DNA from 4 places in the Exiguobacterium sp. s95 genome. Region 3 is predicted to be linked to each of the others. Evidence: riboswitches for the same ligand, from Rfam matches in the RefSeq annotation. Region 3 holds a riboswitch; each other region holds the start of a gene.

Region 1 (8,132 bases), on a different contig from region 3:
CTGAAGCTCAAGCAGCACAAGCAGCAGCCGATCAGGCAGCGGCAGAAAAGGCAGCAGTTGAGCAAGCTGCAGCAGAAAAAGCGGCAGCCGAGCAAGCTGCAAAACAAGCAGCGCGTCAAAAAGCAACAACGAATTCAACAAAACAATCAACGCCGACACCAGCGCCTGTAACACCAAAACCAGCACCAGTAGCACCGAATCCAGCTCCGGCTCCAGCTGCATCTTCAGCATTGTTCATTCATCCGACAAGTGGTGCGACTACACAAGGATACGGCTCAGCAAGTGGTGAAAATGGGTATGGATTCCATAATGGAATCGACTTTGGTGCACCGGTTGGAACACCAATTGTCGCAGCAGCAACAGGAACTGTCATTACGGCTTCTAGTAGTGGTCCTTACGGAAATCACATCATGATTGCTCACCAATTGAACGGAAAAACGTATACGACGGTTTACGCGCACATGAGTTCATTGAATGCGCGTGCAGGACAACGTGTCAGCCAGGGACAACAAATCGGTGCACTTGGTAGCACGGGTAACTCGACTGGACCACACCTACACTTCGAAATTCATGTCGGTGGGTATATCTACAGCGGAACAGGCCCTGCAAATAGTGTTAATCCTATGTCAATGTTATAAAATCGTAAAAGAACCTCTACATTGTAGAGGTTCTTTTTTATACAGTTTGAATAATTAGTTGTTATATTACAAAATAACGTTTTCATTTGAAATGTAAATGAAATTTTTCTGAAACTATTACGGTGCTATAATCAATTTCAGATAGTTTCACTACGGAACAGGACTTCAAAAATCGAATTCATACATAAGCGAGGAACTCACATATGCTAAAAAAGTTATTTTCTACCGTACTATTAGGGACGTTATTATTGACGAACACCCCAATCACTCAAGCGGCTACAATCAAAGAAAAGAAAGCAGATAATGCAGCTGAACAACGTAAACTAGAAAAATCAATCAAAAAACAAGAATCTAAAATTTCAAAAGAGCAACGTCAAATCAATGCGATTGATGCAGCAATCAATGAAAATATTTTTCGTGTCTCAGAAAAAAATAAACAGATTCGTCAGTTGAATGAACGAATTGAAGAGCTTGAGGCAGACATTATCCATTATGAAGAAATGTTAAAACGCCAGGAAGAGCTGTTAGGAGACCGTCTTCGTGTGCTTCAAGAAAATGATGGGAATTCGATTAAATGGGAAGAAGTCATTTTTGGTTCGAAAGATCTTGGCGATCTCTTTAGTCGTGTGATGGCAGGGAAAAAAATTGCTGAACAAGATGACAAGATGATTTCTGCTTACCTTGAAACGCAAAAAAAATTAGCTGATGCTAAAGCGACGCTTGTGGATAAAAAGGAAGAGCGAGTGAAAGAAAAAGAAGCCCTTTTGGTTCAAAAAAAGGAACTCAAACAGCAAATGAAAGCACGTAGTGCAACCTTAAAAAAATTACGTCAAGGTAAAACAAAATTTACGACAAAACTTCTGAATGCGAAAGAACTTCAAGCGACATTAGAAGCGCAAGAACGTGCGATTGCGGCAGCAAAGGCAGCAGCTAAAGCAGCAGCGGAAAAGGCAGCAGCTGAAAAAGCGGCAGCGGAAAAGGCGGCGGAGGCGGCGGAAAAAAACAACGCCGGGACGTCTAAGAAGGTCGTAAGTGCTACGCCAGTCGCTAGTGTTCCGAGTGGTTCGGCGCAGTTCGTTCGCCCTGCGTCAGGAAGTGTTTCACAAGGATTCGGACCAGCGAGTGGTGCGAATGGGTATACTTTCCATAATGGTGTCGACTTTAGAGGGTCAGTCGGATCATCAATCGTCGCAGCAGCTTCAGGAACGGTCATCACAGCAGGAAGCGGTGGACCGTACGGAAATCACGTGATGATTTCACATTTCTTGAATGGGAAAGTGTATACAACAGTTTACGCGCATATGAATTCATTATCAGTTCATGCTGGACAAACGGTCTCGCAAGGGCAACAAATCGGTACGCTCGGAAATACGGGAAACTCGACGGGCGCACATCTTCATTTTGAATTGCATATTGGTGGTTACCAATACAGTGCGACAGGACCAGCTAACACAGTTAATCCATTAGCATACTTATAAAAACGAGCTTCGGCTCGTTTTTTTTATGGCGCTATGCTACAGTGAAAGAGAAATTTAAATCATGAGCAACTAGGGGAGCTGGAGGAATCTGGCTGAGAGGAAAACCATTCTGTTTTCGACCCTATCACCTGATCTGGATAATACCAGCGTAGGAAAGTTGAGATTGAAGACATGAATAAGTGACCACACTCGTTGGTTTTTCATGGCGTCGTCTGCTTTTTTACAGCGGACGGCGCTTTTTTTCGTTCCGCTTTCTCCTTGTGCTCTCATAGAAAGTGAGGTCTATCGATGAAACATGTACTGACGATTGCTGGATCAGACTCTAGTGGTGGAGCTGGAATTCAAGCCGACTTAAAAACTTTTTCTGCTCTTGGGGTTTACGGTATGAGTGTAATTACTGCTATCACAGCGCAAAATACGTTAGGCGTACAAGCAGTTGAAGATGTATCACCAACGCTTGTCGAAGCCCAGTTGAACTCGATTTTTAGCGATATTCGTGTAGATGCCGTTAAAATTGGGATGGTCTCGAATGAAAAAACGATTCAAGTCATTGCCAAATGTTTGAAACATTATCAGGGACCAGTCGTCTTAGACCCCGTGATGGTCGCAAAAGGGGGGCATGCGCTGTTAAGGAAATATGCTGAACAAGCATTAATGGAGCATTTGATGCCGCTTGCAACCTTGACGACCCCGAATATTCCGGAAATGGAACGCATGTTAGGGCAAGCGATTTCGACAATTGATGAAATGAAGCTGGCGACGACGGAATTCGCACAAAAACGAGACATCGCTATCCTGTTAAAAGGCGGTCATCTTGAAAGTACGGATGCCTCGGATATTTTATACACGGAAGGGAGGCATCATCTGTTTCAGGAGGCACGATTAAAACGCCAGCATACACATGGTACTGGATGTACATTGTCTTCCGCGATTGCGGCACGTCTTGCGCTGGGAGATTCCCTGAAGGATAGCGTGATTTATGCTAAACGGTACGTAACTGAAGCAATCCGGCATGGATTTGCCTTAGGGAACGGAATCGGACCGACACATCACTTTTATGACATTTGGAGGGAAACGGATGCTTACAACCATTCATGATAAAAAACCATTAATTCATCATTTAACGAATGCGGTCACGATTAATGAGTGTGCCAATATGACCCTTGCGCTCGGGGGTTCACCTGTCATGGCGGAAGATATCCTAGAAGTCGAGGAAATGGTTGGACATGCAGATGCTGTCGTTATCAATATCGGGACATTGAACGCAGCTTCACGAGCGTCGCAATTGTTGGCAGGTCAAACGGCTAACCGATTGAAGAAACCGATTATTTTAGATCCAGTCGGAATGGGGGCGACGACACTTCGGACACAATTCACGAAAGAGTTACTCGAAGCAATTCATTTTACGGTCATTAAGGGGAACGTCTCTGAAATCAAGACGCTCATCGGTCAAGTCGGACGTTCAAAAGGAGTCGATGTCGCTTCCGGAGAGACATTAGATTTTCAAGTCGTCCATGAGTTTGCTGGACGGCTCGGGACGACTCTCGTCGTAACGGGACCGGTTGATTTCATTACAGACGGCAAGCGACAAGTAAAACTAACCGTAGGAACGCCACGACTCGGACACATTACAGGGACAGGTTGCATGACGGCATCGCTCATCGGAACCCTACTTGGAGCAGGGTATGATGCATTCGAAGCAGCGACCTATGGGACGTATTTAATGGGAAAAGCGGGTGAAGTCGCAGATGAAGCAGCGGGACTTGGTGATTTCCGGATGGGGTTGTTCAACGCAATCAGCTTGACTACAGAAGAAAGTTTGAAAGGGGTATTGACCAGTGGAGAATGATTACACGGTTTATGCGGTAACAGATCGGCGCTTTCACCCGGACGTTGCCTTGATTGATGCGGTCGAAGCAGCAATAAAAGGTGGCGCGACGATGGTCCAGCTTCGTGAAAAGCAGGCGCAAGGGAAAGAATTTCTCGAACAAGCGAGTGACTTGAAGAAAATGATGTCTCGTTACGGCGTCCCACTCATCATCAATGACCGGATTGATATCGCACAAATCGTCGGTGCAGGTCTGCATATCGGGCAAGAGGACATCCCTTTGAAGGAAGCACGTAAGCTGTTACCGGAAGCCACGATTGGGGTTTCTGTTTCCACCGTTGAACAGGCAATCGAAGCAGAGCAAGACGGGGCAACTTATCTTGGCGTAGGGTCGCTCTATCCAACGGCGACAAAAGACGATGCGAGTCAGATGACAAACGAAACACTCCGGGCGATTCGCCGGGCTGTTTCCCTTCCTCTCGTCGGGATTGGTGGAATCACACATCATGTGGTGCCCGACTTATTCGAGATGCTTGAAGGATATGCCGTCGTCTCTGCCTTATTCGCAGCACCAGATATTGAACGTGCGGCACGAGAGTTCAAAGAGGCGGTTCAGACTGCGCGTCAAATAGTATCAGACCGGGTATAATCACTGAAGAGGTGATGTACGTGAAATGGCAAGTCATTCGCTTTCGGGGAGGCTGGATTCGGTATCGAATCGAACCACAAATCATTCGAATCGACAACCGTGGAAAGTATCATTTAGGTTGGAAATTGTTTCCCTATCCGAATCGTTATGCATTTGAATTGGCGGTTTTGTTAAAAAACAAACACCAACAACGATATAAACGGCCGCTGTTGATTAAAACGGCATCCATCGCTACGGAAATCTGGGGCCATACACACCTCGATTTATTTTATCGAGTGATGTTACAAGTACCGTTACCACGCTTCCTATCGAATCGATATAAGGAGCGATTGCGAAATACAAGTATCATCGATATCGGTGTACGGGCTGTCGATACTAATCGAATCGTTTGGGATATCGGGAATCGATTAGGGGGATGGGCAGTTTTTCGTACAATCCAAAAAAAACATCGGAAATGAATCTTCACCTCGCGAATCATCGTAGTCATCTTACTTGCATTTGTTGTTTTAGGATGGTGCAATAGTTTGGAGGAGAGGTGAAGACAGTGGAGGCACCACGCTGTGAGACGATTGCGATCGATAAAAAACGTGCTACTGAAATTGGTCATGCCGTTGAGAAAATCCCGACGCTTGAGATTGGGAAATTGTTTAAAGTGTTATCGGACGCAACGCGTCTACGAATCGCTTATGCATTGACGGTCGAGCGAGAACTTTGTGTTTGTGACGTATCGGCATCAGTTGATTGTTCGATTGCGACGGCTTCGCATCACTTAAGAACGTTATTGAAACAAGGTCTCGTCAAATATCGTAAAGAAGGAAAAGTTGTCTATTATTCACTTGATGACCATCATGTCTCGTCGTTAGTTCATTTGGCAATGGAGCATGTGAATGAAGGAAAGGCTTCTTCTTGAGAAAAATATAAAAAACGCACCGCAGTCCGATAAAGAACTGCGGTGCGTTTTTTAGCTTTTTCACGAAGCTAATCGTATGAAACAACAGATCACTTGATTCGATGGAAGAACGTGATGGTCACACTGATGAGTAGAAAGGCTAAAATGGATAGACTAAAGCACATCCGTTTATAGGATGCTGTCACGAGCGCCGTATTTTCGAGTTCTTGATCTAATTCGGTATACAATTGATCTTTAACTTGAGCAAGATCTTCAAGAATGGTCTGCGTGGTCTGCGTCGATTGTTTCGCTAAAGCGGTAGCTGCCTGTGAACCGTTTGTTTCATAAAGGCTGAAAACGGTTTCGATTTCTTTTTCCCATGCATTGTTACGGACCAATAAATCTTTAATCGGTACAGGTGTTTCGTTCGAAGCATTGAGCACACGGCGTAAATCATGAATTTTGGTCGTGCAGAAGTAGTATTGTTCAATGTAGCGGTCGTCTTCATAGAGCAATAGGCCGCGAACGGCATTTGCCCGATCCCGATTGTATTCGACGAGTTGGTCGACCTGTTTAATCATCGGGATGTTATGGGCGTGCATCTCTTCTGTCATTTTTGAAATGGTACGATAACCTGTCAAGGCATAGATGAGAGGAATCGAAGCGAACAAACTGACTAAAAGAATGAGAGAGATGCGGTAGCGCCAAAGTTTATTCATGCAATCATTCCTTCGTAAGCTAACTGGTAATGTCATTAGCTTAACCACTAATTCCCAAAAAGTGAAGAGTTATCTATTTTTTAGGGGAACATCTTTTGGTTACGGGGATCCAATCGTTTTATATTTTGAGATGAAACCTGAAGCGATACCAAACGTAGACGTATATGATGGGTCAGCCTTCGTTTACAAAAAACAACCCACCTCATGACAGGGGGTGTCGTTTCATCGTGTGCGGTTCATTTAAAAAGAGTAGGAATGTTCTTTGTAATTTCCGAAGACGGTATGAATCTCAGAGAAGGTGACGAAGGCATTAGGTTCGACAGAAGAAACAATTTCCTGAAGACGAACGATTTCATTATTCTGTACGACGACATAAACCATCTTCTTTGTCCGGTTGGAATAGCCACCGCGCGCATCGAGAATCGTGACACCACGACCAAGTTCTTTTGTGATGACGTCGTTGATTTCATCTGCTTTTTCACAAATGATAATACATTGTTTAGAAGCAGAGTAAAAACTATAGACCGTTTGCAACGCCTTGGCGCGAACGAAGCTCATAATTAATGCATACATAACATGTTTTAAGTCGAAGACTAGCCAAACTAAGATATAGATCACTAAATCCTGCATTAAAAAAATACGCGGGAGCGGCCAGTTATGAAAGCGGGCATAAAAGAACTTTCCGAGGATGTCGAGTCCACCTGTCGAAGCGCCGCCAAAGAAGATTAATGCCATTGCGAGTCCGGAAACTAACCCTGCAAAAATGGAGGCGACGAGAGGATCGTTTAATGACTCAGGAACCACTTGTGTTGGAATCCAATCAATTAAAAATGAAGAAATAAGGACGATAATTCCTGAAAGTAGCATGAATCGTTTTCTTAAGAAGCGAAAACCAAGTAAGAAAAGCGGGATATTCAAGACAAGTTGGGTCAGTCCGATAGGCGTATTGAACAACTCTTGGAAAATAAGTGTGATTCCCATGATGCCGCCAGATCCAATGTCATTTGGAGATAATAAAAGGCTGATATAAAGGGAGTAAAGAAGTGTACCGATTAAAAGGAAACTGATTTTTTCTGTTCGTTTTTTCTTGCTCGTTTGTTTAGTCTTCATTGTGATTGATGAGAAATCCTCATGCTCCTCCTTTGTAAAGTATCTGCCTGCAAGAGTACGCCTATATAGCATTAAATTCAACCCCTCAACTGAAAAATATCGTAAAAAAAATGTGACGCGGGTCGAAAGGAATTGAGTGAATTGAAAAAAATCCTTTTATTTTTATGCTGTGCGCTCATTGGATTAAGCGCAGGTTCCGTTTTTATGTTGCATTACTCGAGGGAATCCCCTGACAATAAGTGGCGTGATGGAGCACTGGTCACCAGATATGTCGGAACATCGGTTACAAATACAAATGCAATGACAGGATTTATTGAACGATTTCCATTTTCAGACGCACTTAAACAAGTAAAGATTGAAGGGACTACCGTCTCCTTACGTTATGAAGTGACGGGTAAATCCAGAAAAGAATGGGTCGGGACAAATCATGAATGGATTGATCCGTCTACACCCTCTTTTATCAAAAGTCGATTTTCGCAACTCGTCATGCACCATACGCTGGCTCTTTTTTTAGCGATTCCTAATGTAATGACAGTTGAAATTCAATATACGGATCCTGTATCAATCCTTCAAATTAAAATCACGCGTAATGATTTTGAAGGGTATACACCACGCGATATTGAGCGAGCTTCGACGTCCACTAACCGCTTTAATCGTGTAGTTATTGACGACTATGTATTAGTTGAATCAAGACGAAAATCCTTTCTAGAATACTTCCGTTCACAACTCAAAATATACCCGTAAAGTAGTTGTATCTAGCAAGAAAAAGCTTTTTTCACAAACTTGACACAATGGTATCGTTTACATGTCATTCTTTCGTA
Region 2 (8,132 bases), on a different contig from region 3:
TGTTTAAAAATTGTTCGAGCCATTCGATTGCTGCGAGATCGAGGTGATTCGTCGGTTCGTCGAGAATCAACAAGTCTGGTTCCACCAGCAGCATCCGGCCGAGGCAGATTTTCGTTTGTTCGCCACCACTTAATTGAGAAAAGGGACGTGTCAGCAAGGCATCGAGGTGGAGTCCGTTAATCATGCGCTGGATTTTCGAGTCGAGCAGGTAACCGTCCTGTTGTTCGAATTGTTCGGTCACACGCGTATACTCATTTAGCACATCGTCCAGGTGGTCAGCACTTGCCATTTGTTGTTCAAGCTGATGCATCGTCGTCCGTAAGGCGACGATTTGGGCAAATGCGGTCCAGAGAACATCAAGGCCCGTCAATTCTTCTGCGAACTGTGGAATTTGAGCCAAATAACCGATGGAAAGTCCTTTTTTGAGATAAAGGGTTCCGCTGTCCGCTGTTTCGAGTTGCGCGATTAAACGCAGTAACGTGGTTTTTCCGGTTCCGTTTCGACCGATCAATCCGATGCGGTCAGCTTGTTTAAGATAGAGCGAGACATCGGTTAAGACGGATGCTCCCCCAAATTGTTTTGTCAGGTGTTGGATGTCGCAAATCATGATCAGTAACTTCCTTTCATGCGCATCAAAAAACGGAGAACGCAAATAGCGCTCTCCGTTTACCGTAAAAGGTGCGCTTTGCTTTATTTTTCAGATGGATGTTCCTAAGAAAAGGGCAGACTCGTCCTTTAGAACGCCATTTCATGAAAAATCGCGCGCAACAGATAAAGTTGTTCCATCAACCATTGCTTACACGCAGCAAAACCCATCTTTTACACCACCTTTTCGTTTCGATAAAGTTAGTTTACCATGTTTTGAACTGAAAATGAAATCGTTTTCAGTTACTTGAACAGTCCGGAAATCGAGTTAAAGAACTTACTTAAGCCGTCAAACAGTTTTGCAAAAAATCCTTTCGTTTCTTCGGAGGTCGCGAACGCGTGGATATCTTGCCCGGCACCCTTTAATCCGGTCTCGATTTGTCCCCAGTTCAAGTCAGCTTTCTCCATTTGACTGAACAATGACGTCAACCGCTCCATTTGGGCGTCCGACAACTGGATGTTGTTATTTTGAATGACTTGGATGATGACATTCTCGATATCGACTTTGGTTTTCGGCTTTTGTTTGGCGATCTCTGCTTTGATTTCATTCATCAGTTCGGCGACTTTGTCCGTCCCGACCGTTTTTCCGACATCGGAAGTGACCGATAACTCTTGTTGGGCTAAATCTTTTCGTTCATCCGTCAATTTAATGCCGGTCTCAGCCGACGTTTGATCGTATGCTTTCATGATCCCCGTCAAAGCAGAGGTCCCGGTGACTTTATAAGGGGAAGTGATTGTGATGTCGGCGTCCGTTACGCCTGCAGTGACGAGCGCGTTCAAGTACATGTCTTTTGTTACCCAGGTAATGTTTTCGGTCGCGACAGATAAACCGTCGCCTTTTTCAGCGAGTTCGATTTTTGCGGAAGAGTACATATTGCCGCCGAGTTGCGATTGGGGAACGTTTTTCCCTAAATATTTTTCTTCATCCGCTGCCGTGGCGATGACGGGCGTAATGCCTTCCGGCGCATTCAATCGGGCGAGTACCCAGGCTTTATCCTTTGCCCCGAGCGATTCACCAAGCGTGATGATTGTTTTATCGACGACTTGCTCTGCTGAAGCAGCAGTCGGTAGAAGTAAACTTGTCGCTAAAAGCGTCGTGGTCATGATTTTTGTTGCTTTATTCATAGTATAAATCCTCCGAGTATAGTAGGTAGTATCAGGTGCTAATTTCATTGTAAGTGACGTCTTCCAGAACGGAATCGGTCTTGAGGCGGAATGAACCGCCCACCTCGTGTCCCTAATCCTATACTACATTTCATTATAAAATCCTGATCATGTGACTGAAAAAATGATATAGTGAAGAGGAATTAAATAATGACCACTAGGGGAGTCGGTAGGCCGACTGAGACGACGAAGACGTTCGGACCCTTTGAACCTGATTAAGTTTGGACTTACGGAGGGAAGTGGCGTGAATATCTCTCTTGTTGTCTCTTCACGTCATGCCCTGTTCGTAGGGTGTGGCGTTTTTTGATTCAACAAAAGGGGGAATTAGGTTGAAATTCAGTCAAGAAATTCGGCAAGCCGCAAAAACATATTGGGACAGCAGTTTTTCCCATCCATTCGTCACAGGCATTGGTGACGGGACGTTACCGCTCGAAAAATTTCGACATTATGTCATGCAGGATGCGTATTACTTAAAACATTTCGCAAAAATTCAAGCCCGGGCCGCCTCAAAGGCAACGGATTTTGCGATGATCGCGGAACTCGCGGAACATGCGACATCGACCTATGCGGCTGAGCTATCACTCCATCAATCGTTTTTTGAACCGCTCGCTATTACGGAAGCGGATTTAGCAGCGTTCGAACCGGCACCGACTGCGTATGCCTATGTCTCACATATGCATCATGCGAGCGAGGGGACACTCGGGGAAACGATTGCAGCGATTTTACCGTGTTACTGGCTTTATTATGAAGTCGGACAACAACTGTTGACGAAGTCACCGGCGTCACCGATTTATCAACAGTGGATTGCAACATACAGCTCGGAATGGTTCGAACGGGTCGTCTTTGAACAGGTCGACCGGCTGGATGCTTTGGCGGCGCAAGCGACTGAAGCAGAACGGGAACGGATGAAACACCATTTCGTCAGAAGCTGTTATTACGAATTGATGTTTTGGGAAATGGGCTGGACGGAAGAAACGTTTGAACGTCTCTTTACACAAGTTACGCGTCAACCAAAAGTAACGAAACGATAAGTACAGCTTTAGCCGCTGTTGATCAGCGCGATCAGACGGCAGACTGCACAAAACCTGAGCAATTTTCAGCTTTCGTAAAGAAAGTCATGGCAATCGCTCAGTTTTTTTTGTTGGTGGATTACAGGCATGATGAAAATTCTGGTAAGGAAATCAGCTGTACCGTTCAATCAAATCGTTTAATTGTTGTTTGACGGCGTTTCGGTCCATCAAATCGTGGTTCGATAAGGATAGCTTCGTCATCGTCTCATCCGCACCCGCCATCTCACTGAAGAGCGAACCTAAGTCGTGGGCACGACGGTCGATTTGCAAGACGATGTCGATGCCGGTACGGTCTTGGAGCATGATGAGTTCGACTTCATCGAGTTTATGGGCGAAGTACGTATTGCGTGCCGAATACTCGAGTTCCTGGGCGATCGGTAAATCCTTCCGGTAACGCCCGGGAAGTTTTTCCGTGTCCGCTTTCTTGAGTCGGAAACCAAGTTCTTCCATCGCTTCTAAGATAACGGATTGGAGGTCATTGGCTTGGACGATGATGGCGTCCCGGTCTGACGGATCGACCGCCTGGGCGATATCGAGACCCGTTTCAATCCATGACTTCGATTGACTGACCGAGAGCGGCGTATTGAATGGTACTTGAAGCGTAAACGGAATTTCGCGTTCGACACCTGCTTCAATCGTAAAGGCGGCTTCGTTTAGCGAAAAACGATCGAGTGTGAACGTCGTAAATGTCGTGCTGTCCCTGACTTCTTCTTTATATTGTGTATTAAACGCTAAATAAATCCGATCGATTTCTTGGTCGACATTGCCGCCTTTAATATGGACGGTTCCGTGAATCTGTCCGCCTGGCTCACAGCGTTCGCTGTCGAGTCGTGTATCGACTGTGGCGGCACCGATTCCGATTTGTGATAAAAGTTTTTTGAACATCGTTCGTTCCTCCTTTAATGATGAAGCTACCTTACTTGTCGAATAGGGTGGAATTTGCTACAGTTTCGAAAGAACAATCAGAAAAGGACGGGACTACAGTGGAATTACACCAAGTAAAAGAATTACTCACTCAAAAGCTCGAGGCTGCTGCTCTCGTGCATGCAACGATTAGTGGTCCGCGCCAAAAGTCGAATGATCTTCGAAGAATCAAACTAAAACCGATTCTATTGAAAGATACGTATGCAATCCAGTTAGAGTTTCAATATGAACGGATAATTAAACACGAAAATTTGTCGGTTGATGAATTTTTAGAACGACTCGACGGATTGATGGAGGAATTCCGTCAATTTTTATTCCGTTTCGAGACGGAAGAAGTTCAGTTCCAGTTATCCAAAAAAATGAAAGTATCGTTAAAAACAACGCAACAGTCACCCCTGCAAGCAGAACTGTCACATAACCGTAAAAAAAGTCATCTCCTTGAAGATGGTGTCGTCGTTCCGTTTTTAGTCCGACTCGGTGTCATGACGGAAGACGGACAAGTCAAACGGCAAAAGTACGATAAATTTAAACAAATCAATCGGTTCCTGGAGTTCGTCGAAGATAGTATTTCCGCGTTACCGACAGACCGAACGTTACGGATTCTTGATTTCGGTTGTGGAAAATCGTACTTGACGTTTGCCTTGTATCATTATTTAAGTGTCGTCAAAGGCTTCGACTTGAAAGTGACCGGACTTGATCTCAAAAAAGAAGTCATCGAAGAATGTACAGCGATTGCGCGCGATCTCGACTATACGAATCTCGAGTTTCGTGTCGGGGACGTCCATGATTATAACGAAGATACAGAGGTTGACTTAATGGTGACGCTTCATGCCTGTGACGTCGCAACGGATGTTGCACTTGCCCGCGCCGTTGATTGGAATGCGTCTGTCATCTTAAGTGTCCCGTGTTGTCAAAAAGAACTCAATCGTCAACTCGACTGTTCACCACTCGACGTCATGTTGCAACACGGGCTGATTCAAGAGAAGTTCGCTTCGCTTGCGACGGATTCGATCCGTGCCGAAATCTTGACGCTCGTCGGTTACGAGACACAATTGCTTGAATTCATTGATTTAGAGCATACACCAAAAAATGTCTTGATTCGTGCGTATAAAAATGACCGTCAGCCGTCGGAAGAAAAAATTGACCGTTACGTCGCCTTCCGTGATCTACTACATGCGAAACCATATTTGGCGCAAGAATTAAGCGGCAGACTTGGACAGATTTCATCTAAACTCGTACAATAAGGAAGAGAACGAATAAGGGAGGAATTAGACCGATGGATTTCCAAATGTATTTTGAAGACGTCGTCCAGACAGCACGTAAAGAAGCGGCAGCTGCTGGTTTTGAAGAATTAACGACAGCTGAAAGCGTCGATGACGCGATGAAGCGTGAAGGATTGACACTTGTCCTTGTCAACTCAGTATGTGGATGTGCAGGTGGGATTGCTCGCCCGGCAGCTGCTTACGTCAATCGAATGGAAGGCGTGAAGCCAGATCATTTCGTAACGGTGTTTGCGGGACAAGACCGTGAAGCAACGGACCGGGCACGCGAGTACTTTGAAGGGTATCCACCTTCATCACCATCATTCGCTTTGATGCAAGATGGCAACATTCTTTCGATGGTTGAACGTTTCGACATCGAATCGTTTACTGCAGAAGAAGTTGTTGAAAAATTAGAGTCATTGATTGAAATTTACGCATAAGTGAATCAACTGGAGCCGTGTTTCTTAATTGAAACACGGCTCCAGCATGTATACAAACGCTTATGAAGAGTGAACATGCGACATCTAGGTGCGATCCATTCGCTTTTCGCGGTTCTAAAGCGATTCAAGACAGATTGCGCTCTAAACCGTCTGCATGTCTGGATTTCCTTCACGGTATTTCCTAAAGAGCGTCACGTTTCGTTGACTCCTACGGGAAAAAGTGCGTTTTTAACGCACTTTCAGAGGCAGGCAAGACCCTGCTCGTTGTCCATTAGGACCAAGGAGCAACGGCTTGCGCCTCGTCCGAGGAAAGCAACGAAAAAAACGCTTTTATCGCCCAATGGCACTTTGACTACAGTCTAGAGCCGTGTTTCTTAATTGAAACACGGTTTTAATTTGTCGTGAAAGTGAGTGTGCGCGAAAGAGATGTTTTTTTAGCAGTCCCCCTGAAGCAGAGGCCGACTTATTGAAAGAGCAATGAAAAAAGAAAGACGAATCGAATCAATAGCATCCCCTTTTTCGAGTTAAAAAGTACCCATGATTAAAATCCGAGGATAGCAATAAAAATGTAAGCGGATTCAAAAGTGGTTATTTACTCATGTTTTGTATAAAAAGAATCGATTTATGCATTATTACGAGATAATTATACTTTACAATGAATAAATATTCGTATATCCTAAAAGTAATAAATCGGATCAGAGCTATTTAGTATTGAATTAGAAAAAAACATAAGTCATACTATTGTTAAAGTTCTGACAATTGAGCGTTGGAAGGGGAATTTATTCATGAAAAAATTAGTAGCAACGGCAATGGCAGGCATTCTCGCACTTACGATGGCAGCATGTGGTGCATCAGATGATTCATCAGGCGGTTCAAGTGATGACAGTAAAGTATTAACGATGGGAACGTCAGCAGATTACTTCCCGTTTGAATACATCGATACGGCGAAAGGGGACGACATCGTTGGATTTGATGTCGCAATCGCAAAAGAAGTTACAAAAAACCTCGGTTATGATTTGAAAATTGAAGACATGGAGTTCGGTAGCTTACTCGGAGCACTCAGCTCAGGTCGGGTTGATTTTGTCATGGCAGGAATGACACCGACAGACGAGCGGAAGAAAAACGCTGATTTCACAGATGTTTACTTCGAATCAAAGAACCTCGTCATGACAAAAGACGAAGCGATTAGTTCGGAAGATGAACTGAAAGGTAAAAAAATCGGCGTCCAACTTGGATCGATTCAAGAAGGCATTGCAAAAGATCGTTATAAAGACAGCGAAGCCGTCTCGTTGAATAAAATTCCGGAAATCATTCAAGAACTCAATACGGGTCGGATTGATGCGCTCATCATCGAAGATGCTGTAGCGGTCAAATACATGGATCAAGACGAATCGTTAAAAACGTATGAAATTAAAGAAGACGGACCGACGGGTTCAGCCGCCGCTTTCAAAAAAGGCGACAAGATGCGTGACGAGTTCAACAAAGAGTTGAAAAAGATGATCGATGCGGGTGAAATCGACAAACTTGCAGAAGAATGGTTCCAAAAAGAAGCAAAATAAGAGAAGCACATAGGGGTGGGGGTAAACCCATCCCTTTTGCGCGACGTTAGGAGTTTGGTTATGATAGACTTTACAAAGATTCAAGATTCAATCCCATATATTCTGCAAGGGATTCCAGTTCTGTTCCAAGTCGTGCTCGTCGCTGCCGTCGCAGGGATGTTGATCGGAATCATCGTGGCAGCCCTTAAAATTACGAAAAGCAAATTCATTCGCTTCATTGGACACGCGTATACGGCAGTCTTTCGTGGAACACCCTTGATTTTGCAACTGGCAATCATTCACTTCGGTTTACCGCAACTGACAGGTTACGTCACGACAGGCTATCAATCCGCTGTCATCGCCTTTTCATTAAACTCGGGTGCTTACATCTCGGAAATCATCCGGGCAGGAATTCAAGCAGTCGATCGTGGACAATGGGAAGCAGCGGATGCACTCGGTATCCCATACATGAAACAATTGCGGTCAATCATCTTACCGCAAGCGTTCAAAAACATTTTACCAGCCATCATGAATGAAATGATTACGTTAACAAAAGAGTCGGCACTCGTCTCGACAGTCGGTGTTCTCGATATTATGCGCCGAGCGCAAGTCGTCGGTGGAGAAAAAGCATTGTACTTCGAACCCTTGTTATTTGCGGGACTCGTCTATTTCGTCCTTGTCATGGGATTGTCCTTGATTGGTCAACAAGTCGAAAAAGCTATGAGAAAGAGTGGGTAATCAGATGGAACCTATGATTCAAGTCACCGATCTGTACAAACAGTTCGGAAAGTTAGAAGTATTAAAAGGCATCACGACGACAGTCGGCCGTGGGGAAGTCGTCGCAGTTATCGGACCGTCGGGTTCAGGGAAGTCGACGTTCTTACGTTGTATCAACCTTTTGGAGCAACCGACAGGTGGAATGATTAATGTCGACGGCTTCGAATTGACAAAACCGAAAGCGAATATCGCGAAAGCGCGTCAAAACATCGGGATGGTGTTTCAACAGTTTAACCTGTTCCCTCATAAGTCAGTGCTCGATAACTTAATTTATGCCCCAATCAATGTCCTCGGTTTATCAAAAGAGGACGC
Region 3 (8,132 bases):
ACAGATCGTCTGACGTATACGGTAAGACGGTGAATCCTTCTTTTAATAATTCTTCCGATGCCCGCAACGTTTCGATCGGGTCCGGTAACAGCGTTTTATCACAGCCGATGACTTCGACTTTGACCATGTCGCACAGTCCGGACGCGCGGGCGAGTTTTGCCAGCCGAACCGCTTCTTCCGCTGTCTTCGCCCCCGCCGTGTTCGGTAATAAATGATACTGACTCAAATCAAGCGCCTCTAAAAAGTTCGGTTGACTCGCTTCGAAGATATCCATCCGGCGCACGGAAAAGGTCAGGATGTCTGCTCCCGATGCCTCGACTGCTTGCTGCTGTGTCGTCACGTCGGGGTATTTGCCCGTTCCGAGTAATAACCGCGACTGAAATGTCGTTTGACCAATCGTTAACATGATTAACCGCCTCCTACGAAGTGGACGATTTCAAAAGAATCGCCTGTTTGAATGGGTGTGTTTTGGTATGCTGTCCGCTCGACAATCTGTCGATTCTGTTCGATGATGACCATTTTTTCCGTCAAATTGAGATGATGAATCAATCCGTCGATTGTCGAAATCGATCCGTCAAGCGTATACGGTTGACCATTAATAGTGAGTTGCATTCGTGTTCCTCCTCGATTCATGTAATGAAAACGGACGAAGCTCATATTTCGGCGTGATTCCCGTTACCTCGTCTGCCAGGACGGACGCCGTGATCGGGGCGAGTAATATCCCGTGCCGATGATGGCCGGTCGCGACGAATAGGTGCCCGACTCCCGGGACCTGCCCGAGATAAGGCAATCCGTCCGCTGTTTGTGGACGAATCCCGGACCAGATGTCCACGATTTCCGCTTCTCTGATTGCCGGGAACAGTCGCGCCGCCGCCTGCAGGAGATGTTCAATCCCGCTGACGCTGACCCCTGTCGTCTCGTCACCGATCCGTTCCGTCGCCCCGATGATGATCCGTCCGTCAAACTTCGGGACGAGGTACACGTCGTCGCTAAACAACGTCTCGGTCAAGACATGCCCCGGAAGCCGGACGGCGAGGCATTCGCCTTTGACCGGTACCGTCGCGATCTCGACACCACTCGTCGCGAGTAACGCTTCTGATCCCCGACCGCTTGCGACCACGACGTTACTGGCTTCGCGCTTACCGTTACTCGTCGCAACGCCGACGACGGTCGCCCCTGCCCGGAGCAGTCCCGTGACCGTTGTCTGTTCTTCAATCACACCTCCGCGGACTTTAATCGCGTGACGGAGCGAACGCGTCAACTGGACGGGATCGATTTGACCGACGGATGCAAATTGAATTTCCTCATGGCCCCGAATCAACCGAAAGGGATTTTCTTTATAGCCACTATCAATGCCGGTCTCATTAAACAGCTCACGGACGAGGTCGGGATAAAGCTGTCGACTCGCTGCCGCCAGTTGATGTAAGGCAGGGATCAGTTCATGATCCGTCGCAAGCATGCCGGCTGCCGCTCGCGTCGTTCCTTCGCCACACCGGCTTTGCTCAAGCACGCGTACCGCTTGTCCTCGTTTGAGCAATTCGTAGGCGAGTGTCAAACCGATTACGCCTGCGCCGACGATTAACGTCTCTGTTGCTTTCATTGATCAAGCACCTCGCGATACGCTAGGACTGCTTCGACCGGATTTGCCTGACCGAGAATCCCTGACATCACAGCGATGCCAGCAACGCCGGTCGCGAGGACACCCGCGACATTCTCCGGCTGAATCCCGCCAATCGCGATGACGGGGACTTTTGAAAACGTGACGATTTGCGCGAGTGCCGCTAGTCCGCGCGGGGCGACGTCCTGTTTTGACGCCGTCGCAAAGACATGACCATACATGACGAAGTCGCTGCCCGTCTCAAGCGCTTCCGTCAAGGAGTGAATTGATCGGCCGATCTGTAGCTCGCTGAATTGACGCCGCACGACAGCGACGGGAATACTGCGTGATGTCAACTGGACACTTGCCTTCGTTACGAGGGCGACATCAAGCCGGTCATGGACGATTAGTTTTTCACGTGGAACACCGGCGCATACTAGCGCCTCGATCAATTGGACGAGTCGGTCCGCCGACCAACCCGGTTCCCGGATATGAATCATGTCGGCATAAGGCACAACAGCCGGCAAGACTTCTAGAAGATGTGTCAGCTCTTTTGTCCCGGTCGTCACAATATGTAACTTCGGACGCATACCTTCTCCTCCTTGCTACACAAAAAGGACCACCCCATGAACATGATGGAGTGGTCCGAAAAATGTCCAGGTAAGACCTGAGACAGGATGATAATCAGAAGCCACTTCCCTCCGCTAGTACGAACTAGATCAGGTTCAAAGGGTCCGGATATTTCCGTCTCAGTCTGCTGCGAGACTCCCCTAGTGTAGAACTATTTAGTGTTGGTTGGTTCATTCGTAGTCTACCATGACCGCTCGCTTGATTTCTAGTCTGACTTGTCAGTTCAGCCGATCCGTGACCGTTTTGACCTGTTCCGTCAATTGTTCACGCGTTGGAATCAGCTTCGTGTCTGCTAAATCATACGTTTGTTTCAGACGTAAGACACGTGTCACTTTCGCGTCGAGGTCAGCCCGTGATAGTGACTTGTCCTTGATCCCCTGCATAATTGCCGCATGAACATCCGTGTAAGCACCGGCTTGCGAGAACATCGCCATGTCGGCACCACGTTCGAGGGCGAGACGCGAAGCTTGGGCGAGACCATATTGTTTCGTGATCGCACCCATTACGAGGTCGTCCGTCACGATGACGCCATCGAACTTCAACTCTTCACGCAACAGTTGTTGCATGACCGGCTCTGATAACGACGACGGATTGTCTGGGTCGAGCGCCGGGAATAAAATGTGTGCGACCATCACCATTTCCGCTCCGGCATCGATTGCCGCTTTGAACGGGACGAGTTCCAGTTGCTCGAGTTGCGCTTTCGTCTTCGTCACGGTCGGTAAGCCGACATGCGAATCGACGGTCGTATCCCCGTGTCCGGGAAAATGTTTGATGACCGGCACGACATCTTCCGACTTGATTCCCAGCATTAACGGGACACCGAGCCGGGCGACATCATCCGGCTCAGCACTGAGTGCCCGGTCACCGATGATCGGGTTCGCCGGATTGCTGTTGACATCAAGAACCGGGGCGAAATCCATATTAAATCCATAAAACCGTGACATCGCACCAAGCGCCTGTCCGGTCTTTTGCATCAATGCCGGATCGTTTTTCTGACCGAGCGTCAGACTCGGAGGTAAATGAAACGTTTGATCCGGGACACGACTGACACGTCCTCCTTCTTCATCGAAGCCGAGGAACGCGAGCGCTTCGTCGTCTTGTGCGTCCTTGATTGCTGCCGTCAAGGTTTTCAGCTGGGCGTCTGACGTGATATTGCCTCCGAGTAACAGGACACCGCCTATCGCGTGATCGTTTAACAGACTTCGGTCCGCGTCCGATAACGTCGTCCCACTGATCCCGATATACAGCAATTGATCGACCTTTTCAGCAGTCGAGAGTTTGGCGAGCTGACGTTTGATGTCTTGCTCCGCCTGGTCGGCAGCCGTCGGTTCGTCAGCGACCGGCTGTTGCTGACTCGTCTTCGGTTCCGGTTTCGTCTTCGGTTCTGTTGCTGGTTCACTCGCGCATGCCGTCAAAAAGCAAGCCGTTAAAAGCACGTAAATCGGTTTCAAAGCGGTTCCTCGTTTCGGACGCCATTGATTGAATAATAGACTTCAATTTCAGCATTCAGCGATTTCGAGACAGAACAGTATTTATCTTTTGATAACGACACGGCCCGGCGGACTTTATCATCCGGTAAGTCGCCTTCGAGACGATAATGAATCGAAATCGTCGTAAAGCGGCGCGGGTGTTCCGTCGCCCGTTCTCCCTCAATGTCCATCTCAAACGAGGTTAACGGTAAACGCATTTTTTCTAAAATGGAGACGATGTCCATTCCCGTACAGCCGGCGACGGCGTGTAACAACAATTCAGTTGGTCGTGGTGCTCCGTTCTCCCCGTTATTTTCAGGTGCTGCATCCATTGCCAGTTGGTGTCCGGACTCCGTCACTCCACTAAAGCCCATCTTGTGATTCCATGTAATTGTCGCTTGCATTTTTCTCACTACCTTTCGATTTTTAGTTCGGTTCGCTTCGCTCTCCTTCATTATAGCGTAGTCTCACCTGAAGAAAATTGACATGCTATTCAAAATAATTCTTCTTTTCCGTTTCCATCCGATTCCCGTTCACCTGACACACGAATCATGCTATTCTGAAAAACGATAGTTTCGCGCTGCTTAGCGCTAGAATTGAGGAATTGATATGTCATCTACTACCCGTTTAAGTAAAACGGACTGGCTTTTAATCGCCACCCTCTCCTTACTGACGTTCGTCTTAGGCACAAGCGAATTCGTCATTGTCGGGATTTTATCAGAAATCGCTTCGGCCCTCGGAATTACGATTGCGAAAGCCGGCACACTCGTCTCCGCCTTTGCGATTGCCTTCGCGATCGGGACACCGTTCACGATGTCGATCACGGGACGCTTCGAACGTCGCAAATTGATGCTCAGCCTGATCTTTGTTTGGGTCGTCTTGAACTTTTGCAGCAGCATCGCCGACACCTACTCGCTACTGCTCGCAACACGGATCGTCACGGCCGTCCTGACCGGTGTCTTGATTTCGCTTGCGATGGTCGTCGCGAGTGACAGTGTCCCGGTCGCGAAACGCGGTGTCGCCGTGTCGTTCATCTTCGGCGGCTTCACGCTCGCGAACGTCTTCGGCGTCCCGATCGGCACGTTCATCGGGCAACATGCCGGTTTTGAAGCGACGTTTTGGCTGACGACAGCTCTCGGACTGATTGCTTTTTTCGCCGTTTTCAAAGTCGTTCCACGGCAACAGGCGACGGCGACAAGTTCCGTTAAGGATCAACTGCGCCTGCTCGCGAACCCACGTATCATGATTGCCTTCTTCATCCCGTCGTTCGGATTTGGTGCGACCTATGTCGTCTACACGTACCTCGTGCCGATTCTCGAACTTGAACTCGAGCTGCCGCGGGCCTGGATCAGTCCAATCCTCCTCGCGTACGGCGTCGTCTCGATTTTCAGTAACATTCTGGCCGGGAAAATCGCCAGTCATAATCCGATCGGTCGGTTACGGTTTGTGTTCGTCGTGCAAGCGTTCGTCTTGGCGGCCTTATATGTCACGACGTCATCCGTCACGCTCGGACTGATTAATATCGCTTTGATGTCACTGATGTCGATTTTATTGACGACATCGACACAAATCTATCTGATTGACTTGGCGGAAAAGTTCAACCCGGAAGCAAAAGGACTCGCTGCGTCCTTGATGCCGGTCGCAAGTAACGTCGGGATCGCTTTCGGCTCCGCGCTCGGTGGACTCGTTTACGCGAGCGGACCGATGATGAATACGGCGCTCGTCGGCGGACTTGTCGCTTTGCTTGCCGCGTTGTTGACTGCAATCAGCTTCCGACTCGACCGACGCGTATCATAAACGAACTGGAACGAAAAGATTCTCACTTCACTTGTTTCCTCGGACGCAATGTGAAGGGAATCTTTTTTTTGTGCCTTCTATCGTCAAAAAAGTATTGTCTCAGCCCGAACCTTACAAGACTGTTAGGAAATCGTCGCCAACTTGTTGCTTTATCTGTAAATTCACATGATACGCTGAAGTTAGCTGTTCACCCTAACTTAAAAAGGAGTTCTCCCATGAAACCGTATTATGCCATCCCACTGACTGCCTTACTTGTAACGGCATCCGTCAGTCCAGTCGTCACGTCTGCCGCAACACCAACAAAAGTCGAGACGAAAAAACCATTGTCCGAAAAAGCACTTGCGAAAAAGAAACTTGCAATCGCAAAACTCGCCACGTCACTGATTGGGACACCGTATAAAGAAGGTGGCACGACGACAAAAGGATTTGATGCTTCAGGCTTCACGCAATACGTCTATCAAAAAAGCGGCTTGCCGCTTGAGCGGACGGTTGCAAAACAGGCTGCCATGCCGTTGAAAACTGTCACACTTAAAAAAGCGATGCCGGGTGACTTGTTGTTCGTCCAGGCGAAAAAAGCAAAGACACCGAACTTCGTCGGGATCTATACGGGCAAAAACACGTTTGTCGCCGTGACGACGAAGAAGGTCGAAGCCCAGGACCTGACATGGAGTTATTATACGAAACAGGACATCCTCATTAAATCGTACCAATGACAAAAAACGCGCGGCTGACTTCAATGCAGAGTCAGCCGCGCGTTTTTACTTATTTTTCGAACTCTATGCAACAAGTTTTCAGCCTTAATCACAATTATTTTACAACGAGTTCATTTAATATTATGTCTTGTCGCTTTAATCGATCTTTGATATTGCCTTCATAAATTACGTTTCCCGACAATGGATCAATCACTTGGACGTTGAAGATGCCGGTCCCTGTATTTAACCCCGTGTAGATTACTCCGTTTTCTAGTCGGAAATATGTACTTGAGCCGTCAGCCCCCTGCCATTTGTTAAAATCATTTGAATGACGTGTCAGCTTCTTACTATCGATATCATATACAATCCATTTGAAGCGTTCCTGATCAGCATCTATAAGCGCAACAAGTTTTGTTCCATCCTCGATGAGTTCAGATTGATACAGATCGATTGAATCTAGCGCAGTCAGAGATTGAACCGTTTTTCTATCACTGATGTACGTGTTTCGTTTAGTCGCGTCCAATCCATTGATATCTCCTTCTGTTTGATAAACGATTTTCTCACCGTTAATCCCAAGAACATTGAAGTACTCATTTGATGTCTTCGGTAAATCGACTGTTTGAATCGTATCTGCTTTTAAGTCGAACTTAAAGAAATGATTTCCTACATTCGTTGGATCTTCATCTACGACATAAACATACAGGCTGTCACCAGAACGTTGGAACGGATTGAATTGCACTTCCCCTTTGTACTTGATTCCAGCTGGTGCTGATACTATTTTTTTAAAGAGGCGTTGTTTTTTTTGATTAAAATATTGTAGTTCCCATCGTCCCTCTTTCTGCAGACGCATCGCATAGACAATACCATCTTGCTCTAACGTATTAACCGAATTAGGGGCAATAAAGCGGCGGAACGCACGGGGAGCGTCGATGATGTCAAAAGGATTTTTGAAGAGTTGATCCACAAAATCATGTGTTGTTTTTTGCACACGATCATTCAGCGTGATCTCATAATCCATTGGCTTTAGACCACGATCTAAGATTTCAGCGTGGATGGACTGGACAGCTTGTTGTTTCGGATCACCTTTGACCGTCTCGATTACAAATTCTGATTCATCCATCGAATGAATGAACCATCCGTAAATGCCAATCGTCAAGAAACTGACGACAGTCAGAATGAGTACAAATTTAAAATTTCGCATGATTTCCTCCTTAAACTGTGATTTTCCATTTTAACAAACGCAAACTTCTCCAAATTGTATAAATAAAATACAACGTAAATACTGACAGAACGATTGCTCCGAATTCTTCTTGAAGCAACCCGTCAATCATTTCTAAGCTATACTGCATACTAATTAAAATAACTATTAAAGCAACTAGTTCAATGATGATGAACAGCATTCCTTTTGACTTCCCGTATGACCGTTCAAGCAGAACGAACAGGAACAAGAAACTGACGATGAACAGCGATAAGATAACCAGCACAAATAAATCGATTAAGTTCATCATGTATAATTTATTGAGGCTCCTTGAGAGACCGAGCGAACCTGACTCCCTGTACCCATCTTTAATTAACCAGTTGAAGATCCCATGACTGAGTTGAATCACCGTCCACTGTAAACCAAGGAAACTGACAATCACGAGTACGAGAGAAGTAAATTTTGCGAAAAAGATTTTTGCGCGACTACCTGGTAGTAGTAATAACCGATATATGTACTTGGATTCGCCTAGCCAATCCCGATACCAGATTTGAATCGCATATAGCAAAACAAACGCAACCCCGATCATAATGATATAACTGAAATAAGAACTGGCTTGTTCAAACGATAATTTCCCGATTTCTTGAATCGCTTCGACTTCAGACAGTTTTGCACTCTTCATGTAACTTTGGACTTGGCGTTCATGGTAAATGATTCGTCCGACAACAATTAAGATTTCGATACTCGCA
Region 4 (8,132 bases), 300 kb from region 3:
CGGGAGTCGTGCGTCGCGCTTACGACAGCTCGAAGACTTGCCGGACGACGTCATTCTCATCATCTCCTACCCGTCGCTCCGGCTCGACATCAAAAATCATCAAACGATCCATTACGATTGTATCTTTTTTGATGAAGCACAACATCTGAAGAATCCACGGTCGCAGACGACGGTCAGCTTAAAACAACTGTGGGCGACGCGGCGGTTTGCCTTGACGGGGACGCCGCTCGAAAACAAGACGCTTGATCTCTGGTCAATCTTTGACGTCGTCTTCCCGGCACTCTTGCCGGACCGGCAACGGTTTCTCGACTGGTCAGCACGGGACGTCCAACAATTCGTCGAACCGTTTTTGCTGCGCCGGACGAAAAAAGATGTTTTGCAACAGTTGCCGGCGAAACAAGTCGTCCATCAGTACACGGAACTGACGGCGGCACAGAAAAAACTCTATGCCGCCCACTTGGCAAAGTTACAGCTCGAGACGTTACAGCATCTCGATCAGTCAAAACCGGAAGAACGGATGAAGTTACTCGCCGGATTGACCCGGCTCCGGCAAATCTGTTGCGATCCCCGGTTGTTCGTCGAAAACTACCGTGGTCGGTCGGCGAAACGGGACCGGTTGCTCGCCTTGATTCAAGAAAAACGGGCAGCAGGCAAACGGATCTTAATTTTTTCACAGTTTACAAAAATGCTCGATTTGATTCGGGACGACCTACATGAGTTGCACCTCCCTCATTTCGAACTGCGCGGGGATACACCGATTGCGGAGCGTCTCGAACGCTGCGACCGTTTTAATGCAGGCGAAGTCGATCTGTTTTTGATTTCACTGAAGGCGGGCGGCACCGGACTGAACCTGGCGACGGCGGATACTGTCATCTTATATGACAGTTGGTGGAATCCGGCTGTCGAACAGCAAGCGGCTGACCGGGCACACCGGATGGGACAAACACAGACGGTCGAAGTCATTAAATTAATCACGAAAGGCACGATCGAAGAAAAAATCATCGAGCTGCAGGAGCGGAAGGCGACACTCGTGACGGACATACTTGAACAACCGGCTTCACTTGCGTTATCGGTCGATGAGATGGTTCAATTGCTTGAATAAGAGGAAGTTCACCGCCTATATTTTTAAGGGAGCTGCTTCGTCCAATGATTTCTTTACATGATGTAAACCGTTGCTGCTCTAAGGAGAACAGGTTTCTTGCTATCGTTTTTTCGCCGGTTGATGTTTAGCTTTTAATGTTACGGGGGTATAACTATCATAGCACCGCATCAGCGAGTTGCTTTTACAACCACATGTTTCTCAATATCAGCGTAATGACCTGGGAGAGAAATGCTAACCACTCACTTCGATCTTCATTTTTATGAAATCAATTTGAAATAGCATTCGATGCACCGTCTTGATCCGGAACGATTCGTTCCACTCCTTTCTTCATTACCTTTTGAGGGCTATACCAAATTCAAGGGGGAAATGAACATGTCAGTAACATTAAAAGTAGAAGAACGCGAAGTACGCCCACGCTCACTTAGAAAGCAATTACGTCATGAAGGAAAAGCTCTTGGTGTCGTGTATGGTTACAAAGTGGAAAGTACACCGATTGCCTTTGACGAAAAAGCATTGATCAAAGTCGTTCGCGAACATGGTGAGAATGCACTTGTTGCACTTCAAATCGGTGGTAAAAAAGTCAACACACTGATCAATAAACTCGATATGGATATCTTCACACCAACAATCAAGCACGTTGAATTCATCGCTGTTAAAATGGATGAAGAAACAGAAGTCGAAACAGATATCGTCCTCGTCGGCGAAGCGGCTGGTGCAAAACTTGGTGGATATCTTTCACAAACACTCTTTAAAGTAACAGTTGCAGCTACACCAGATAAATTACCGGAACGCGTCGAAGTCGATGTGACAAATCTTAACCTCGGTGATTCTCTATCGGTTTCGGATTTGCCGGAAGAAAAAGAATACCGTATCGTTACGGAAGGTGACATTCAAGTCGTTGCCGTCGTCGAATCGACACTTGAAGCGGATCTCGAAGAAGCAGATGCTGAAGAACCAGCTGAAGCGACAGAAGAAGTTTCTACTGAAGAACAAACGAAAGAAAAAGAATAATTTTTCTTACCCTCCCCTCGCGGAGGGTTTTTATCTGTATTGACAACTGTCGGTAGAGTCGGTACAGTAAATAGCGTACACACTATATGCACATCCACTAGGGGAGCCCATTGGCTGAGACGATTCACTTCGGACCCTTTGAACCTGATCTAGTTCATACTAGCGTAGGAAAGTGGAGCGGTAATTCGTTCAATTTTTCTGCATGTTTGCAGATTCAGTGACCGCTCTCTTTCATAGAGGGCGGTCTTTTTGTTTGTCTGGTGGTTGTGCCAAAGGGAGATAGGAACATGAACAGTTGGAAAATGAAAGAAATCATCGTCATGATGATGTTGTCGGTTGCTTGCGGGGTACTCTACTTAGGGTGGTCGACATTGTGGTTACCGATTTCCGCGATCTTCGGACCGGTCGGATCGAACTGGATGTTCGGGATTTGGGTCATCGCGAGTCCGCTTGTCGCCTACATCATTCAAAAGCCCGGGGCAGCACTGATTGCAGAAGTCGTCGCCGCGGCTGTCGAATTATTCACGGGGAGTCACTTCGGATTATCGGCCTTATTGATTGGTTTCGCTCAAGGAATCGGTGCCGAAATCGCTTTTGCCCTCTTCGGATACCGGAAGTTCAACACAATGACGTTAGTTCTATCCGGAATGTTCGCCGCAATCGGTAGTATGGTCTATAGTCTTGTCGTCAATGGTTTCGCCTACTATACGACGACGACACTTCTGTTGACGTTTTCCCTTCAACTCGTCAGCGGTGCATTGCTCGGTGGATTACTTGCGAAAGTCATCGTCGATGCGCTCGTCAAGACAGGGACGTTGAACGGTTATGCGATCGGGCGTAAGCGGCGGAAGCCGGATGCAGCATGATTCATTGTAACGACTTGTCTGTCCGCTATCCGGGGCAACATGACAACGTCCTGCACAAGGTGACGGTGACGCTACACGAAGGGGAAACGACGTTGCTCGTCGGACCGAGCGGCAGTGGGAAAACGACGTTTTTACATGTTCTCGCCGGCTTATTACCTGACGCGATCGAAGCCGATGTCAGCGGCCACTGCAAAACGAATGGGACGGTCGGAATCCTTTTTCAAAATCCGGACGACCAGTTCTGCATGCAGACCGTCGGAGCGGAAGTTGCCTTTAGTCTTGAAAATCGCTCAGTCGACCGCAGTCAGATGGATGACCGGATTGACGCCGTACTGGCACGTGTCGGTCTGGACGTGCCGCTGACGACACCGATTATGCAACTGTCAGGAGGGATGAAACAACGACTCGCCCTCGCCTGCGTCCTAGCGCTTGAGCCGGATATTCTATTGCTTGACGAACCGACGGCGCAACTCGATCCGGCAGGACATCGGGTTTTGATGCAGCTGATTGAGGAACTCCATCACGACCGGACGTTGACGCTCGTTCTGATTGAACATCAGCTTGACCGCTGTGTGACGTTCAGTGACCGGGTGCTCGTCTTCGATCACGGCGGAACGATTTTACGCGATGGTCCGCCGCTTGATGTCTTCGGTCAGTATCGCGATGAACTTGAACGACGCGGCATTGCGACGCCGCTCCTCTACCCGTATGAACTGGAAACCGTGCCCCCCGCTTCTTCCCAGGCGGGGCGGTTACGAAAAGTGACTAACAACCGTCCTCCGGTTCGGCACGACACGACGTTCGCGCTGACGCGCACCGCGTTAGGACGCCGTAAGCAAGTGATTGTCGATAACCTGTCGCTTGCAACACACGCCGGAGAATGGATCATGGTCGTCGGATCGAACGGTGCCGGGAAAAGCACGTTGCTCGAAACACTGGCGAAATTGATTCCGGCGCAAGGCGGTACGGTCCGCTTGTTCGAAAAAGAACTGCGGACATGGAAAAGTCGGAGCTATTACCGACACGTCGGATTCGTCTTTCAACAGCCAGAGCTCCAATTTCTCAAGCAGACGGTCGAAGACGAGCTCGTAATCAGCATGGATGCACCGACGCCGGAGCGGATTGAAACGGCGTTGCAATCCTACCGGTTAACCCATGTCGCCCGTCAGTCGCCCCTCGCCCTGAGCATGGGTCAAAAGCGACGGCTCAGCGTCGCAACGATGTTGTTAGAACCAAAAGACGTCCTGTTGCTCGATGAACCGACGTTCGGTCAAGATGCCGAGACGACAAGTCAACTCATCGAGATGTTCGAGCAGGCGCGATTAAACGGGACGACGCTGATCATGGTGACGCATGACATGGAGCTGGTCCACCAGTATGCCGACCGGGTCCTCGTCCTTGGTGACGGGCGACTTCAGTTCGACGGCACACCGGACACTTTGTTTAAAGACGAGACGTTACTCGAGCATAACCAACTCTCTCGTCCGTTATCGTATTTGTATCAGCAACTCGAGGAGGTGAAACGTCGTGCAGGAAAACGACTCCCCGCTCGCACGTATTAATCCGGCACTCAAGCTCGGTGCCCTCCTGTACGTGATGGTGCTCTTGATTGCGGCACCGACGTTACGCGAAACGATAGCCTTACTTTTACTCGCTGCGGTCGGATTGGGCTGCTCCGGTTGGTCACTGTTGACGCTCGCCAAACGGGTCTCCCCCTACCTCGTCTTGTTCTTGCTGACATTTTGGATGATAGCAGCCTTCGGAAAAGGCAGTACGGAAGTTTGGTCATTCGGTTGGTTTCGCGTCACGGAAGAAAGTATCGGTCATGCCTGGTTGATTGCACTGCGGATGCTCGCCTTCGTCTTCCTCAGTTTGACGTTCATCGCGACGACCGACCAAACCCGGTTCGTCATGAGCCTGATTCATCAGTGCCGCCTTCCGGACCGTCTCGCATACGGCTTTTTAGCAGGGATTCGTTTTATTCCGATCTTTCAGCAGGAAATAAGAACAATCCGTCAAGCACGGCGGGTCCGGCAACAGCACTCGATTTGGCCATGGCAGACGTTTTTCGCCATCAGTTTACCGCTTTTTACGAACAGTATCATCCGTTCGGAACAAATCGCGATTGCGATGGAAGCGCGTCGGTTTCAGGCCGAGCGGACGTATTATGTCCGTCCGGTCGTGACGCGTCACGATCAAGTGTTTTTTGCTCTCGTTTGTCTCGTGGCGAGCTTGCTTCGGATTGTCCTATGACATTCATTAGATTAACGCAGACGGATTCAGGGAATCATAGTCTCGGAAGCAGTTAATTTAAAGAAGTAGGTGAAGGTTTGAAACGAATCGTATTAGTCGGGGCAGGTCATGCCCATTTAGAATGTATCAAGGAAGGAACGCATCCGGATGTTGAATGGATCGTCATCAACCCGTCCCGTTATCAGTATTATTCAGGAATGTTCTCCGGTCTTGCGGACGGCACGTATCGACTCGAGGAGACCCGGGTCGATGTCAAAGCACTCTGTTCTCTTCACGGAAAGACATTGATGGAGGAACGTGTCACGCGGATCGATCCGCAAACGAAACAAGTTTTCTGTCAGTCAGGCGAAATCATTTCTTACGACGTCGTATCGTGTAACATCGGTTCGAATGACTGGAATGTCTCAGATGCGACGTCACGCGTCACGATCAAGCCGAATTATCAAATCGATCAGGCGCTCCGTCAGTTTAAAGAGGCATCGTCGCCCGTCATCGTCGGGAGCGGTGCTGCTGCAATCGAGATGGCCGCCTCATTCCAATCGGACGGTTGTCCGGTCACACTCGTCCATGATGAACCGCTCCTCGCAGGACACCCGGCAGAGGCGAGCATCCTTGACCGGTTGGATACGCTGGGCGTGACACGCATCGTCGACCGGTTCCTCTCTCTTGATGAGCAAACCGTCCAGCTCCAGTCGGGTCAATCATTCAAAGCGGATGCCGTCCTGTTTTTAGGTGGCGCGTCAGCACTGGATCTGTTCAAGGCATCCGGCCTCTATTGTGATGAGCGCGGATTTTTGCTCGTCCACGAGACGTTCCAGTCGCTAGAGGACCCTTCTCTGTTTGCCGTCGGCGACTGTGCGACGCTCGCCGCATATCCGAACACACCGAAGAACGGTGTAACCGCCGTCCGGCAAGCACCTGTCTTGCTTGAGAACCTTCTTCGTTTCATCAATCAGGAACGTTTGCGGACGTTCCGGCCGCAAGCGCGTTACTTGACGATTCTTTCGATGGGACATCAGCAAGGGACCTTGCTTTACGGACGACACTATCAGACGAATCATTTGAGCTGGCGTTTGAAACAATGGATCGATCGCCGGTTCATCAAAAGTTATACAACATAAGAACTCGAATTTCGAATGAACTGGGTGTTCGGTTCAAGGCGGAACGTGCACTAAGGTGTCTGCATGTGGAACCTCCTAAAACAGAGAGGTATTCATTCCTCAATCTAGACACAAAAACAGCCATCACATACTTGCGATGGCTGTTTCAGACTGTAGACAACGTGCTATCAGGAAATCAAGCGTCTTTTTTCGTTACTTTCCTCGGGCGAGGCGCAAGCCGTTGCTCCTTGATCCTAACGGACAACGAGCAGGGTCTTGCCTGCCTCTGAAAGTGCGTTAAAAACGCACTTTTTCCCGTAGGAGTCAACGAAACGTGACGCTTTTTAGGGAATACCGTGAGATAAATCCAAATATGCAGACGGTTTAGAGCGTAATCTGTCTTGAATCGCTTAGAACTGCGAACGATTGCCGCTTTGAATACGAGGTGAGACAGGAAAGCGCATCTCGATATAGCATTTTCAGGCTTCATAACCGTTTAGCTACAGCTTTAACAGCCATCGCATACTTACGATGGCTGTTTCGTGTCTTTGATTATTTTAAGAAAGCAAGTAACGTGTCGTTGAATTTTTCGCGTTCATCGAGTACCGTCCCGTGCCCACTCTCTTCAAATGGTTCAATCCGTGAGTTCGGGATTCCTTTTTGCATCTCTTCCGCAAATTCAAACGGACAGACTTTATCTTTTTTGCCATGAATGATTAACGTCTCGACGTCAATCTGCGGCAATTCATTCCGTAAGTCTTCGTCGCGCAAGGCGATTGCCGATAAAATCGTGCCGTGAGAAGAGGCTGCGACACTTAAGTTGTGGAACCATTGTGTCAGCGGTTCTGAATGGTCTTGTTCAAAGAAGATTTTTCCGAATCCTTCAAGCATCGCCGGACGGTCTTTTCTCGTATCGGCAATCAAGTCATCGACTTCGTCTTTTGTCATCCCGTACGGGTACCCTTCCCGTTGCGTGAAGACCGGAGCTGCAGCACCCGCAAGAATCAATTTCGAGATTTTGCTCGATCCGTGGTTAAGGAGATAGCGTAACGCAATCCCGCCCCCCATTGAAAAGCCGAGTAACGCTGCGTCTTTCAGTTCGAGCTGCGTGATGACTTGATCGATGTCAGATGCCATCGTTGCATAATCATATCCGCTGGCTGGAGCATCCGATTTGCCATAGCCGCGGTAATCAACTCCGATGTAACGGTAGCCGGCGTCGAGCAAGGCATTCTTTTGATATTCGAACATGTTGTTATTCGCTGGCCATCCGTGTAACATGACGACCGGTTGTCCTGAACCGACATCTTCGACATAAATTTTAGTTCCGTCAACTGCTTGAATGAATGTACCCATTTGAATAACCCCCGTGTAGTAGTGAAATTCGTGATGATTGAGTATTACCCGTTCTGATAGATTATTAACATCTTAAGGTTAAAGTGAAATGAAAAATAGATAAAATATGGAAAAATATATGGTAAAATAAGTAGAAAACAACGGGGAGGGATTGTCATTAAATCATGGTCACTGGCATTAGGACTGGCCTGCAGTCTCGTCTTGACCGGGTGCGGTCAAGAACGTTTATTGAAGCTTGAGTCCGTACCGGCGTACTGGTCAGTCGAACGTTTTACCGATCATCAATTCGTAGACGATGTATCGACGAAAGAGAAAAAACAATTGTTAAAAACGTGCAAGAATAAAAAGACGACGGCACTGCCCTCATCCTACCGGATCCTTAATACATATGAGATGTACTTTTCCTTAAAAACGCTTGAAATGTATGGAGCTCAAACCGAGGTC

The links. A riboswitch is a leader RNA that binds a small molecule or an ion and turns the genes downstream of it on or off. The one in region 3 is predicted to bind thiamine pyrophosphate.
Region 1: it holds a riboswitch for thiamine pyrophosphate, as region 3 does, so the genes downstream of both, thiD (bifunctional hydroxymethylpyrimidine kinase/phosphomethylpyrimidine kinase) here and KNP99_RS00740 (thiamine phosphate synthase) in region 3, are expected to answer to the same signal.
Region 2: it holds a riboswitch for thiamine pyrophosphate, as region 3 does, so the genes downstream of both, tenA (thiaminase II) here and KNP99_RS00740 (thiamine phosphate synthase) in region 3, are expected to answer to the same signal.
Region 4: it holds a riboswitch for thiamine pyrophosphate, as region 3 does, so the genes downstream of both, KNP99_RS02600 (ECF transporter S component) here and KNP99_RS00740 (thiamine phosphate synthase) in region 3, are expected to answer to the same signal.

The regions. Positions count from the first base shown of each region.
Region 1 covers NZ_JACSMM010000006.1:103,008-111,139, forward strand. Annotated here, with positions in the region: gene KNP99_RS11040 (murein hydrolase activator EnvC family protein) at 1-638, shown strand, start outside; gene KNP99_RS11045 (murein hydrolase activator EnvC family protein) at 842-2,116, shown strand; TPP riboswitch at 2,178-2,288, shown strand; gene thiD (bifunctional hydroxymethylpyrimidine kinase/phosphomethylpyrimidine kinase) at 2,405-3,214, shown strand; gene thiM (hydroxyethylthiazole kinase) at 3,195-3,965, shown strand; gene thiE (thiamine phosphate synthase) at 3,955-4,593, shown strand; gene KNP99_RS11065 (hypothetical protein) at 4,614-5,051, shown strand; gene KNP99_RS11070 (ArsR/SmtB family transcription factor) at 5,129-5,503, shown strand; gene KNP99_RS11075 (CHASE3 domain-containing protein) at 5,593-6,201, opposite strand; gene KNP99_RS11080 (YitT family protein) at 6,442-7,311, opposite strand; gene KNP99_RS11085 (hypothetical protein) at 7,444-8,055, shown strand.
Region 2 covers NZ_JACSMM010000003.1:258,824-266,955, forward strand. Annotated here, with positions in the region: gene abc-f (ribosomal protection-like ABC-F family protein) at 1-607, opposite strand, end outside; gene KNP99_RS08540 (DUF1002 domain-containing protein) at 889-1,770, opposite strand; TPP riboswitch at 1,959-2,064, shown strand; gene tenA (thiaminase II) at 2,139-2,840, shown strand; gene KNP99_RS08550 (sporulation protein) at 2,991-3,764, opposite strand; gene KNP99_RS08555 (class I SAM-dependent methyltransferase) at 3,863-5,047, shown strand; gene KNP99_RS08560 (BrxA/BrxB family bacilliredoxin) at 5,080-5,505, shown strand; gene KNP99_RS08565 (transporter substrate-binding domain-containing protein) at 6,291-7,064, shown strand; gene KNP99_RS08570 (amino acid ABC transporter permease) at 7,125-7,781, shown strand; gene KNP99_RS08575 (amino acid ABC transporter ATP-binding protein) at 7,795-8,132, shown strand, end outside.
Region 3 covers NZ_JACSMM010000001.1:138,206-146,337, reverse strand. Annotated here, with positions in the region: gene KNP99_RS00755 (thiazole synthase) at 1-406, opposite strand, end outside; gene thiS (sulfur carrier protein ThiS) at 409-612, opposite strand; gene KNP99_RS00745 (NAD(P)/FAD-dependent oxidoreductase) at 596-1,600, opposite strand; gene KNP99_RS00740 (thiamine phosphate synthase) at 1,597-2,187, opposite strand; TPP riboswitch at 2,277-2,379, opposite strand; gene nagZ (beta-N-acetylhexosaminidase) at 2,446-3,678, opposite strand; gene KNP99_RS00730 (OsmC family protein) at 3,675-4,100, opposite strand; gene KNP99_RS00725 (MFS transporter) at 4,306-5,493, shown strand; gene KNP99_RS00720 (C40 family peptidase) at 5,709-6,206, shown strand; gene KNP99_RS00715 (hypothetical protein) at 6,301-7,386, opposite strand; gene KNP99_RS00710 (hypothetical protein) at 7,397-8,132, opposite strand, start outside.
Region 4 covers NZ_JACSMM010000001.1:442,302-450,433, reverse strand. Annotated here, with positions in the region: gene KNP99_RS02610 (DEAD/DEAH box helicase) at 1-1,102, shown strand, start outside; gene KNP99_RS02605 (50S ribosomal protein L25/general stress protein Ctc) at 1,475-2,113, shown strand; TPP riboswitch at 2,203-2,301, shown strand; gene KNP99_RS02600 (ECF transporter S component) at 2,401-2,979, shown strand; gene KNP99_RS02595 (ABC transporter ATP-binding protein) at 2,976-4,541, shown strand; gene KNP99_RS02590 (energy-coupling factor transporter transmembrane component T family protein) at 4,507-5,232, shown strand; gene KNP99_RS02585 (NAD(P)/FAD-dependent oxidoreductase) at 5,310-6,353, shown strand; gene KNP99_RS02580 (alpha/beta fold hydrolase) at 6,885-7,688, opposite strand; gene KNP99_RS02575 (hypothetical protein) at 7,890-8,132, shown strand, end outside.